Regions from separate parts of the Formosa agariphila KMM 3901 genome, predicted to be linked through region 2. Evidence: riboswitches for the same ligand, from Rfam matches in the RefSeq annotation. Region 2 holds a riboswitch; each other region holds the start of a gene.
The links. Region 2 has a riboswitch for cobalamin ahead of BN863_RS06415 (ribonucleotide-diphosphate reductase subunit beta). Riboswitches for the same ligand answer to the same signal wherever they lie in the genome.
Positions count from the first base shown of each region.

Region 1: it holds a riboswitch for cobalamin, as region 2 does, so the genes downstream of both, BN863_RS03980 (TonB-dependent receptor plug domain-containing protein) here and BN863_RS06415 (ribonucleotide-diphosphate reductase subunit beta) in region 2, are expected to answer to the same signal.
Region 3: it holds a riboswitch for cobalamin, as region 2 does, so the genes downstream of both, BN863_RS10240 (TonB-dependent receptor plug domain-containing protein) here and BN863_RS06415 (ribonucleotide-diphosphate reductase subunit beta) in region 2, are expected to answer to the same signal.

Region 1 is NZ_HG315671.1:917,889-922,155, reverse strand. Features, by position in the region: gene BN863_RS03980 (TonB-dependent receptor plug domain-containing protein) at 1-1,605, opposite strand, end outside; cobalamin riboswitch at 1,715-1,904, opposite strand; gene BN863_RS03975 (WD40/YVTN/BNR-like repeat-containing protein) at 2,295-3,335, opposite strand; gene BN863_RS03970 (RsmB/NOP family class I SAM-dependent RNA methyltransferase) at 3,398-4,267, shown strand, end outside.
Region 2 is NZ_HG315671.1:1,512,664-1,516,930, forward strand. Features, by position in the region: gene BN863_RS06410 (ribonucleoside-diphosphate reductase subunit alpha) at 1-416, opposite strand, end outside; gene BN863_RS06415 (ribonucleotide-diphosphate reductase subunit beta) at 420-1,694, opposite strand; cobalamin riboswitch at 1,927-2,114, opposite strand; gene BN863_RS06420 (LytR/AlgR family response regulator transcription factor) at 2,247-2,666, opposite strand; gene BN863_RS06425 (glutaminase) at 2,951-3,886, shown strand; gene BN863_RS06430 (chondroitinase-B domain-containing protein) at 4,087-4,267, shown strand, end outside.
Region 3 is NZ_HG315671.1:2,375,285-2,379,551, reverse strand. Features, by position in the region: gene BN863_RS10245 (YncE family protein) at 1-124, opposite strand, end outside; gene BN863_RS10240 (TonB-dependent receptor plug domain-containing protein) at 135-1,967, opposite strand; cobalamin riboswitch at 1,998-2,210, opposite strand; gene BN863_RS10235 (ABC transporter substrate-binding protein) at 2,523-3,677, shown strand; gene BN863_RS10230 (FecCD family ABC transporter permease) at 3,678-4,267, shown strand, end outside.

The DNA of each region.
Region 1 (4,267 bases), 590 kb from region 2:
CGATTTTAATCCAACTTCCACACCTGTTGTTTCCACTCGACCGAGGTTTAGCATAGTCCATCGAAATAAATTAGCTCCTGGAACAGCTACAATTTTATCGGTTACCCAAACCTTATAGACATCGGCTTGGACTTCAAAAAACGAATTTTGTTTTGTATGTTGATACGATAAGCCGAAATCGATTTGCTCGGAATATTCTGGACTTAAAAACGTGTTCCCTACAAATGTGTAATACAAATCATTAAAGGTTGGCATCCTGAAAATATTTTTATAAAATGCACGTAATCTGAATTCTGAATTCTGAAAAGGTTGCACATTAACAAGCACTGAAGGTGTGAATTTTTGAAGATCATCGGCCGAATCGTAAGCTTCAACGGTTTCATTTACAGTTGTGCTTAATACACTTAGCTGAACATTGAAACGTTTAAAATGAAAGTTACTAGCTAGTGCATTTAACATAGAAAACCGTTTAGGATATGCAAAACGATAGAGGTTTGCATCGAGGGTGCTTTCTTCAAAATCTGATGCGAGCGACACTTCCCAAAACGGCTTCAGTTTAACCGTATTTATAATAGAAGTATAATATTTTTTCTGATGATACCTGTTGTCTAATACACCTTCTAGAGATACAATTTCGGGATTGACATAACGTGTGTGATCATCTGCATATTTACCTCTAACAACAAAGAAGTAAGAATCGTTAACCTGATGTTTAAACTCGCCTTGAATAAAATTACTTTGATCCCACAAACGCTGCGACCTATTGAATCGATTGGCTACAATGGCACCTGGCAAGCCACGTTCAGAATCGAAATGATAGTATTTTACATGCCAACTCGTTTTATCAGACGGATTTCCATATAGCGTCGTTTCTACACGATACGAAGTTATATCTGCATTTTGTCTAACCGCTGTCGTATCGTAACTCCCATTACTGTATCTAAATTTATATTCGCCATCTGCAGACACCATTTCGGCACTTACTCGAGCAGCAATTTTATCGGATAATTTATAATCGAAAGCAAACGAAGGATTAACCAATCCGAAAGAACCTGTTTTGAACGTCACATCTGCTTCGTACTTTTTTTCAGGACTAAAATCTGGAGTTTTAGATTTTAAATAAATACTATTTGCAGACGCATAAGCATTTGCCGATTGGTCTAAATCTGTACGTTGCCCTTGGTACAAGCTTACTTGTTCCATGTTGCTTAAAGAATATTTACCCAAATCGACTTGACCATTTTGAGCATTTCCAAGACGGACGCCGTCGTAAAACACGCCAGTATGTTGCGATCCCATACTACGAATATTTACGGTTTTAATACCACCAACACCGCCATAATCTTTAAGTTGTACACCACTAAAAAACCGAATGGCATCGGCAACATTTAAGCTGTTTAATCGGGTTAAAGTTTCTCCATCTAAAGTTTGTACTGGTGCAGGAGATTCATGTTTTTTATGCTGTGTAATATTATATTTTAACACAACTTCTTTCAGCGAAGTTGCAGCAACACTATCTTGTTCTTGTGCAAAAACAGATACCGAACTTAAACACGTGATACACGTAATTAAAATAAAATTATATAACGATTTTGAAAACCTCACCTCAATTAATTTATTGCAGTCGAGGGTAGACTAACCACATTAAAACATGGCTACTCCTAAAGAGAAGAATGATAAGATTCTAATCCCAGCTTTTATCCCCGAAAGCTATTTGAATTAATAAAAAATGGCAGGTCTTCTGACTTACTCCTTTCACCTGGCCTTCCCCTTCTATTGAAAAGTGACCATAAATTAGGTTTCCGTTATGAGCTTACAGCTGCGGGACAGTTTCGGATTCACACCGAATTCTCTTTTAATGTTAGTGTTAAAAAAACACAACAACCATTTCCCTTTATACTTTTAAAAGCGCAAATTTAGTTAAATAATTAAAACTTAACGCATCTATATTTGTGCTTCATATTATTAAAATTATTCCTAAACTAACTTTCTATCATTTATTTTTTAATGAAAGATTTCCTTTAAAAGCAGAGCAAAATTAAGTTGAATCCATATAATAAAAGATGACTAAAATCATATCTCATTATAAAAACCTATCTTAAATTCTTTTCACCTATTTATTAGCCTTTACAGATGGAAAAGTGGATATGTTTTACACTAAAATTACGAAGATTGAATCTGGTATGCATACCATTGCAGGAGTTGTATTTATAATAACAGGTGTATATTATGTTTCTATTTGTATAAGTAGTATATAAATTTGTAGCGCAGAAAACACTAATTAAAAGTTTGAATTATTCTGTAAAAACGAGCTTCGAAATTCGCCCTTTTCCTGCAGCATAGGCAATAGAATCATTTAAAAAACGAATAGTGTAGAAAGATTCCTCACTAATTTGTTTCCAAGATTCTCCATGGTCATTCGACATTGAAATACCATTAAAACCAACTGCAACTAAACTTTCAGCATTACGATTCGGCATATATTGCACGCAACTCTTGTAACCTGGCTCTTCACCGTCTGCAACCAGCAGCCATGTTTTTCCACCATCGACAGTTTTCATTTTATTGTTGGTATTTACATCGGGTTTGGTGTAATCTCCACCAATAGCAAAGCCATTTAATTCATCGTAAAAATCGATAGAATAAACACCTTGAGTTGCTTCTGTGTTCTGCATTGGCGTTTCAATTGTAATCCAAGTTTCACCTTTATTTTCAGAATAATAAATAGTTCCGCTAGTAGTTGCAATCCATGCTTTATCTTCTAACACTTTAATATTGGTGTTACTCGCAGCAAACGCGCCTTCACCTTCGATGGCTTTAGGTAAGTTCTCGCAAGGTAACTTCGCCCAGGTTTCGCCGCCGTCTCGAGTAATAATTATAGACAAACAACCATTAACACTATCGCCTACCGCAATACCTTCTTTATCGTTCCAAAACGTCATAGCGTCGTAAAACACCTCTTCGCCTTCTTCTTTATAAACGCGTTTCATGCTTCCATCGTCTCCTGTTTTATATAATAATGCAGGACTTTCAATACTCAACATAAAAAAATCGGTAGATGTATGTGCAACGGCTCTAAAATGTAACGGCACAGAATCGTGAAGTTGCTTTGATGTTGCCACTTGCTCCTTTTTTGGAAAATATAATCCGTAAGTTCCTTTATCTGCAGCAAAAGCTAGGGTGCCATCGCCCATAAGTTCAATGGCACGTATGCTTAAAGAGTCATTATAAACATCCTGAATTTCAACAGATTTGTAAATTTTTGAAGGTTTTTGAACATCTTGTTTACAAGAACTGATTAAAACAAAAAGTAAAAGGCTCGCTATTAGTCGCATTTATTAAAATTTTGGCTAAAAATAATTAATTAAACTTACCTTTGTGGCCTTAAATACACAAAATGCGATTACATAGAAATTTATGCTTTGCGGTAGTAGACGGATTAATGCTCATTTTTAATGAAGGAGTTTATGCCGACAAAGTTGTTCAACAATTATTAAAACGCGACAAACGCTGGGGAAGTCGTGACCGTGGCTTTGTAGCCGAAACAACTTACGAGATTGTTCGCTGGAAACGCCTATATGCTGAAATAGCAGAAGTAAAAGAGCCTTACGATAGAGATAATATTTGGAGAATATTTGCCGTATGGGCAACACTGAAAGGTATTAAGTTACCAGACTGGTCTTATTTTGAAAAAACACCGACACGTAAAATTAAAGGACGTTTTGATGAATTGTCTAAAATTAGAAAATTCAAAGAATCGATTCCCGATTGGATGGACGAAATTGGTGCTAAAGAATTAGGTGAGGAACTTTGGACTAAAGAGATTGCTGCTTTAAACCAACAAGCCGATGTTGTGCTTAGAACAAACACCTTAAAAATAACTAAAGACAAGTTACAAGCCGACCTTTTTGATGTCGACATCGAAACGGAATTTATTAAAGGCTATCCTGATGCGCTTAAATTAAAAGAGCGTGCCAATGTTTTTACAACAGAATCTTTTAAAAACGGTCATTTTGAAGTGCAAGATGCATCGTCTCAATTGGTTGCTAAATATTTAGAGGTTGAACCTGGAATGCGTGTTATAGACACTTGTGCTGGTGCAGGTGGAAAAACATTACACTTGGCATCTTTAATGGAAAACAAAGGACAAATTATTGCTTTAGATATTTATGCGCATAAATTGCATGAATTAAAACGTCGTGCAAAACGCGATGGTGCTCATAATATTGAACAACGTCCTATAGAATCGACTAAAGTTATTAAGAAA
Region 2 (4,267 bases):
ATTCCAATTTCAGATTGGGTAAACAAGATGTTTCCCATATCGTCGTCTATATGCGAACCAAAACAGCTAATCGGTAAGCCACGTTTTTGTCCGAAATTAGACCAAACAGGAGAGGCTAGCGAATAAAAACCTTGAGACATATAGTTGTAAAATTTATCGCTAAAGCCAGGCATTTTTAAAATGTCTTGCGCGCAATCTGCAATTTCTCTAATACGCTCTTCTGGATTTACACCTTCTGTAAGGTATCCCGATTCTAAAAATTTACGGCTATTTTCGTTTAACCACCCAAAGGAATCATTTTCTATGGTACCGTTTTTAGTGTGTAATGCCGCGTGCCTAGCATCGACTAAATTTTGAGCATTATTTTTTTCTGATGTTGTTGTAACAGGGTCTTGATTGTAAGTGTTGTTTTCCATTTTTTAAAATAAGTCGTCGCTAGTTATACTTTGGGCTCTTTTACTGTAATTTATTGAACGTTTAACAAAGAAGTCTCCATGTTTTGTTCCAATTATTTCGTCATCAAACCATTCCGTTTGAGCTAATAATTTCTGATCAATTTCAAATATTTTATTAATTCCAATACTCTCTAAAGAGTTATTAAATCGATTTTTAATGAATTCGTTTATTACCGCTTTCGGAATAAAATCTAATTCACCTTTTTCGAAAATCCAATCTATAATTTTACTTTCAGAACTATACGCTTCTTCACATAGTTGCTGAATCATAATCTTATACGTATCGTTAAACCATTCTGGGTGTTCGTCTTTAATGATATTGATAAGGTCGATACCAAAATCGCCATGAATTTGTTCTTCTTTAGAGGTTGCTTCTACAACATTCGAAATTCCTTTAAGCATGTTTTTATGCTTGTTAAAAGCCATTATGATAAGGAACTGAGAGAATAAAGACACATGTTCTATAAACAAAGAGAATAATAATACAGATTCTGCATACTCTTCGTTATTTTCGCTTTTTGCATTTTTTAAAGCCGTCTCTAAATACTGGACACGCTTCATTATTGCAGGCTTCTTCTTTAATTTTTCGAACTCACTATTTAATCCTAAAATTTCTAATAAGTGAGAATAGGCATCGTGATGTCTTACTTCACTTTCTGCAAATGTAGCACCTACAGATCCTATTTCTGGCTTAGGCATACGGTGATAAATATCACCCCAAAACGTTTTAACAGCCACTTCTATTTGAGATATAGCAAGCATGGTGTTTTTAATAGCACTTTGTTCTACAGGTGTTAAAGCCGATTTAAAATCTTGGATGTCACTTGTGAAATTAAATTCGGTATGAATCCAGTAGGAATGACGAATAGCTGGTACATATTCGTATAGTTGAGGGTACTCGTAAGGTTTTAAATTGATACGTTTTTCGAAAATATTACTTTTTCTACTTTGCGTTTGGTTGTTTCTATAAATGATATACGCTTTGGCAACATCTACAAACTCACTATGCATTAGTTTTTTCTCGACAATATCTTGTACTTCTTCTACAGTAGGTACGTAATCTTTGTCTTGATCGCGACGCTCTAAAAGCTCGGCATATACATTTTTTGCTATTAATTCGGCATCATCACTTGTACCATGGTTAACGGCTTGCATTGCTTTTGTAACGGCAGCTGTAATTTTCTGAAGGTCAAAAGGTTTTGACTTAAAATTTCTTTTAATAATTTGAATTATTTCCATGTTTACCATATTAAGTAGATTTAATAATCTTAAATAACCAATGTCTTGAACTCTAAAATAGCTTTAGATACAGGCATGAAACTTATTCTTCAGATTTTAAACCATGAGTTGTTAATCCTAAATTTATTCGGTGCTGTAATAATTTTGGAAAAGAAGATAGAAGTAGATATGATAACTAGACATAAATGACCATAGTAATCTTCTAATTCTTGCTTCAATCCCCGAAAGCACATTGAATTAATGTTAAATGGCAGGTCTTCTGACTTACTCTGTTAACCCGGCCTTCCCATTCTATTAAACAGTGACCATTATTGGGTTTCGTTTGTTGAGCATACAGCTGCGGGACAGTTCCGGATTTTCACCGAATTCCCTTTTAATATCAAGTTGTTAAACTTAATAACCATTAATAATTGGATGCAAATTTATCTACTATAAACAAGTTTTAATAATTAACTTATCATAACTTATTGACAATTTTAAAAAATAGTGTGATAACCGTTTTAGTTTATTCAATTAGTAGATTACAAAGAGTATGTAAAGACTGAGTTACCTTTACTTTTGTTGTAACAAGTGTATGATGGTTTGTTGTAATGTGTGACCTAAATTTTTATCGTTTTTATGCTTTTTTATTTTACCAATTACTTTTATAAACTCATCACTATCTATTGGTTTTAATATATGTTCTAACGAGTTTTTATTAAAAATATTAGACGCGTAATGCGTATAAGTCGTGGTAATAACTAAATCGAAACCTTTAAAATTAAGTTGGTTTAAAAAAGGAAGTAATTCTTCTTTAGGCGTTTCTATATCTAAAAAGACACAGTCTGGCTTTAATTTGTTTATGGCAGAAATTGATTCTAAAGGATTAGAGAACATGTCACAGATGTTAACCTCGGGACAAAAAAGTTCAATTTCCCATTTTAGGTTTGTAAGAGCATTAAATTCATAATCAATAAGAATTGCATTAATCATGGTAGTGTGGACAATTTTGAATAAAAGTAATGTATAATTAATAAGTTCCAGTTTGTCTTTTTATATGTTGTGTAAATCTTAGTGCCGATGGGAGTAATTAGATTGTAATTGGTAGAATGAGTATACAGCGTTTTTTAAAAAACTAGCAGTAAGATTGAATATCATATTTTAAATTTTTAACGAAGGGCCTTTTGTAATGTGAACAAAAAGTAAAAAGATAGCAGATTCCCTTTCCCGATTCTATTTCTTACATTAGCAAAAGATTATGGATCATAATAAGCGGTATGCATTTAATACAAGAAGAGGTGAATTTTAAAGCGGTAGTTCAGAATATTTATAAAGACGTTAAGGATATAGAAGATAAAGGAGAACTCGCTTCCTATATTCCAGAATTAGCGCGGATTGACTCTAAAAATTTTGGTGTGCACATTTCTACTATGGATCATTCTAATTTTGGAGTGGGTAACTGTTACGATAAATTCTCAATTCAAAGTATTGCCAAAGTATTGTCTTTAATTATGGCTTATAAAATTTTAGGTAAAAAAATATGGGAACGTGTCGATGTAGAGCCTTCAGGAAATGCGTTTAATTCACTTGTGCAGTTGGAAGCTGAAAATGGTATCCCTAGAAATCCGTTTATTAATGCTGGAGCATTAGTTATATCTGATATCTTATTGAGTGAACTGGAACATCCTAAAGAAGAATTTTTAGCATTTGTAAGAGATATTGCCAATCAGCCAGAAATAGACTATTCAAGTAAGATTGCTGCCTCAGAAAAGAAAGTTGGGTATAGAAATATCGCGTTATGTAACTATATTAAATCTTTAGGAAATATTAAAAATGAACCTGAAGATGTGTTAGATTTTTATTTTAATCTATGTTCTTTAGAAATGAACTGTATGGAACTGTCTCAATTATTTTTATTTCTAGCCAACAACGGTTGCAGAATTTCTGACCAACATCCTATATTAACAGAACAGCAATCTAAACGTATAAATGCACTCATGCAAACCTGTGGATTTTACGACGAATCTGGAGAATTTGCTTTTAGAGTGGGTTTGCCAGGAAAAAGTGGAGTTGGTGGCGGTATCGTTGCGGTACATCCCGATCGTTACGCTATTGCTGTGTGGAGTCCTAAACTGAATAAAAAAGGGAATTCTTATAAAGGCATGAAATTTCTAGAAGCTTTTACTACAGAATCTAAACAATCTATATTTTAATTTACACGTCTACATTACGTAAGTTCTCCAGTCTATATATTTAATTTAAGATCTAATACGCAATTCGTCTGTAATTTTATTTGTTTTTAAGCTTAAACAGTCATTATTAAGATAATTTTCATAGTTTCCTTTTGAATAGGAGTGTTTAAATTCGTACTTTTGGTTCACCAAATTGGTTAACCAATTTAATCTAAAAACAAATGAACAAAATTAAAAGTACGATTTCAATTTTAATTCTTTCAGTTTTATTTACAGTTCATGCTAACGCACAAGCAGGAAAGACAATTGTAAACAATGCGAAAGAATTAGACCAAGCCATTAAAGCTGCAAAACCAGGAGACCATTTAGTAATGGCTAACGGTGTATGGACAGACATTATTA
Region 3 (4,267 bases), 860 kb from region 2:
ATACCAAAGTCCCATAATCGTAATCGCCTTTTGGTAAATCATTATCGTCGTCATCGCTGCTACAAGAGCTAAAAAGTGCGGCACTAGCAAATGCCACGGCAAAAAGTGTATTGATTTGTTTCATAGTTAAATAATTATATATTAAAGTTTAAATAAATTGAATAATGTCGTCCGGGCATAAACCTGTTTTCTACACTTTGGTAATTAACATTCCAAAGGTTGTTTACTTTTCCGCCAAGCGTTAGTGTGTTACAAATAGCATAATCTATCCCTATATTTGAAACCTGATAGGCATCTAATTCATATCTAGACAAATTATCGGTTGTGGTAAAAACACTGCCTACGGCTAACCATTGGTATACGGCGGAAATCTTTTTATAGTTGTATCCTAAACTAGCTGTTGCTTTGTGGTAAGGCACATAAATAAGTTGCTTTTTGGTGTCCTTATTTTCAGAAACGGTATACGCATAGGTTCCGTTAACGGAGATGTGATGTTCTCCAAAATCATGTTTATAACCTGCCAAGGCTTCTAGGCCATAAGTCATAACATGGTCTGTATTAATAGGTCGCCATAAACTGCCATTTGGTACCCAACGAATCATATCACTAATGTCATTATAATAAGCTGTTAGAGATATATTAGCGTTTTTAAACTGTAAATGATTCCCGATTTCTGCTTGATAGGCCGTTTCTGGAGCTAAATCAGGATTTCCGCTACCTTCCCAATACAAATCATTAAACGTAGGAATTCTGAAGTTTTTAGAACCGTTAACTGTAATGGTGTACGGCTTGGCAACTTGAAATTGTAAGCCTACATTATATAGAAACGGACTGTTATAGGTATTAGTCACCTCTTGTCTGATTCCCATTTCATATAAAAACCACGAATTTAATTGATGTTTAAAAAGCAGGTTCGAGCTACCAATATGTCGCTTTTCGTTTGCTATACTAGACCCTTCAGCATTATTTTGGGTATAGTCTATAATTCCGTTTACAGTAACATTATCTGTAGGGACGTAGGTCACATCGTATTTTGCGATAACCGTTTCAGCAGATCCAAATGTATAAGTATCGGTGTTTATATTTCCGAAGTATTTATAGTTTTCACTTAAATAGGCGAGTTTTAATTTGGTGGTAATTGTATTGTAAAAGCTCTGCCATTCGATTAATTGTCGTGTGTTAAAGTCTTTATATTTAGTGGGCGTTTCTGTAGGCAGAATTAAGGACAAATGCCGTTCGCCATCAAACACATAACTGTAAAAATTTAGTAGATGTTTTGGGTTAAGTCGGTAACTCAGATTAGCGGTGAGACTCGTGTTGTAATAATTTCCGTTATGGTTGTAATCATCAGAATTCACAAAATCGTAATCATTATCAGAGCTATTTCTACTGATTCCAATATTAGCGCTCAATCGGTTTACTGTAACATTGGCTTTATAATCTAGCAGAAACGTATTAAAACTTCCGTAGTTAGTCAGTAAGCTGTTTTGAAAACCTTCAGAATAATTGAACCTATTATTTAAATGAATACTGCCACCTATAGCACCGCTGCCGTAAATGACACTGCCACCGCCACTACGCACACTAACATTATTAAAACTAGAGGTGTTTATGGTATTAAAATCGGTTTGTCCATTCAGCTGCGAATTGATATTAATGCCATTCCAAACTACAGCGGTTTGTTGAGCAGTCGTACCCCGAAAAGCAGGTGAGGAGACCATACCTAATCCGTTTTCCTTAAAATAAATTGGAGTGTTGTAGTTTAACAAGGACGTTAGTAGTGGCTGATTGACGCGTAACACGCTATCATTTAGCTGTAACACAGATTGGGTGTCACTAAACAGTTTTAGTTGGCTATCGGTGGTAATTAAAACTTCATCTAATTTCTGGATAGAATCGTTTTGTGCAAGGAGTACCGTAGGAACACACACGAAAAATAAAAAAAATAGGATTAGTTTTTGTTTCATATATCTTAAGACCTTTTGCCCGAAAGTCAGTTATTTATGCTGAATTTGGCAGGTCTCCTGACTTTCGTCTTGTTATTTACCTTCCCAGTTTTAATTGAAACCAGTGGTGTATTGAAGTTTTAATAACAAGCATTTTGCAAAGCAAAACTAAGATTACAGTTGCGGGAACAGTTTGAGATTTACACTCAATTCCCATTTAATCCATCACGTTACATGATATGAACCAAAATTCGATTCAAAAATAAGACATTTATTAATATTCAGTATGCTAAACCTAGTTTATTTGTAGGGTAGTTTTTTTCAAAAATTTAAAGACCTTATTGATATGAACTTTTGAATGTTATTTTGAGTGAAGTAAGTTTTAATTATTCAAAAATAAGAGGTAGAGCTATGTGAAGTATACGAGTGGTTAAGCCAAATTAATTTAATTAAAAAATCATTTATTTTAATTTGTCTAGATTTTATATGCTTACATTTGAAGTGTTTTTACTGTTAAATAAATTAGTAATTATTATTTTTATCAGTTATAAATCGCTCATTTTAAAGATTAATTAAATGAATTCTTTTCAGTTAAAATATTTTATTATCGTCTTTTTTGTGCTCGCTTTTAGTTGTAAAAACGACACTAAATCGGTGGAAATACCTGAAGAACATAGTATAGAACTGGTATTAAAACATGCAAAAGGGTTTTCTGTGAAAACGTTCGAAAATTATAAAATTCTTGAAATTTATAGTCCGTGGCCCAAAGCAGAAAAAACATTTAAATATGCATTAGTCGATAAGACAAACCCTAATAAAGCGTCTTTAAACTCTGATGATTTTGATGCTGTAATTTCTGTGCCATTAGAGCGTGTTGTGGTGACATCTACAACCCATTTACCAAGTTTAGAATTGTTAGATGTGGCATGTACCTTAATAGGGTTTCCGGGTACACAATATGTGTCTTCAGAAAACATAAGAAAAAGAATTGAAAGCAAAGATATTCGTGAACTGGGTAAAAACGAAGGGATAAATACAGAAGTACTTTTAGAATTACATCCCGATGCTGTAATTGCATTTGGTGTAGATGGTAGTAACCGGTCTTTAGAGATGATTAAGAATGCCAATATACCTGTGATTTTTAATGGAGATTGGGTAGAAGCTTCGCCTTTAGCCAAAGCAGAATGGATAAAATTATTTGGTGTACTATTTAATAAAGAAGCTAAAGCCTATAAGGTTTATAACGATATTGAATCTGAATATTTAAAAGCCAAAACCTTAGCCGAAAATGTAACAGAAAAACCAAGTGTTTTTAGCGGAGCTATGTATAAAGATGTTTGGTATATGCCAAATGGAACGAGTCCTGAAGCACAACTTTTAAAAGATGCAAATGCTAATTTTCTTTGGAAAAACACACAAGGCTCAGGAAGTTTAGCTTTAAATTTTGAAACCGTATTTAACAAGGCTAAAATGGCTGATATTTGGATTAATCCTTCTATATATTCAAGTTTAAACGATTTGGTAGACGCCAATGTACACTACACCAAATTTGATGCGTTTAAGCAGCAAAACATCTATACCATGTCTAATACAAAAGGCGCCACAGGCGGGGTGTTGTATTATGAGTTGGGACAGTCTAGACCAGATTTGGTTTTAAAAGATTTAATTAAAATTTGTCATCCAGAACTGCTTCAAGATCATGAATTGTTCTTCTTTAAAAAGCTAAATTAATTGCCAAATTCACAGACATATAGAAACGCGTTTATAGTCTTAATTCTTCTACTGTTTTGTAGTTTTTTTATTAATATCAGTTTGGGATCTGTGTCTATTCCGTTACGAGATGTTTTTCATAGTATTTTTGGTACGTCAAGTAACGAATCTTGGCGTTACATCATTCTAAATTATAGATTACCAAAAGCCATTTCAGCCATATTAGTTGGTTCGGGTTTAGGAATATCTGGACTTTTAATGCAAACGTTATTTCGTAATCCGTTGGCAGGACCATTTGTTCTTGGTATTAGTTCAGGGGCGAGTTTAGGAGTGGCTTTAGTGATTTTAGGTTCTGGGCTTTTTGGTGGAACATGTGCTGCTTTATTAACGTCTAAATGGAGTGTGGTTATTGCCGCAAGTTTAGGGAGTTTTATGGTGTTATTGGCGGTGTTAATTGTATCGTCACGGGTACGAGATACCATGTCGATTTTAATCATCGGACTTATGTTTGCAAGTATAACAGGTGCCATAGTGGGCGTCTTATCTTATTTCAGTTCTGCAGAACAATTACAACGTTATGTCTTCTGGGGCTTTGGTAGTTTAGGGAATTT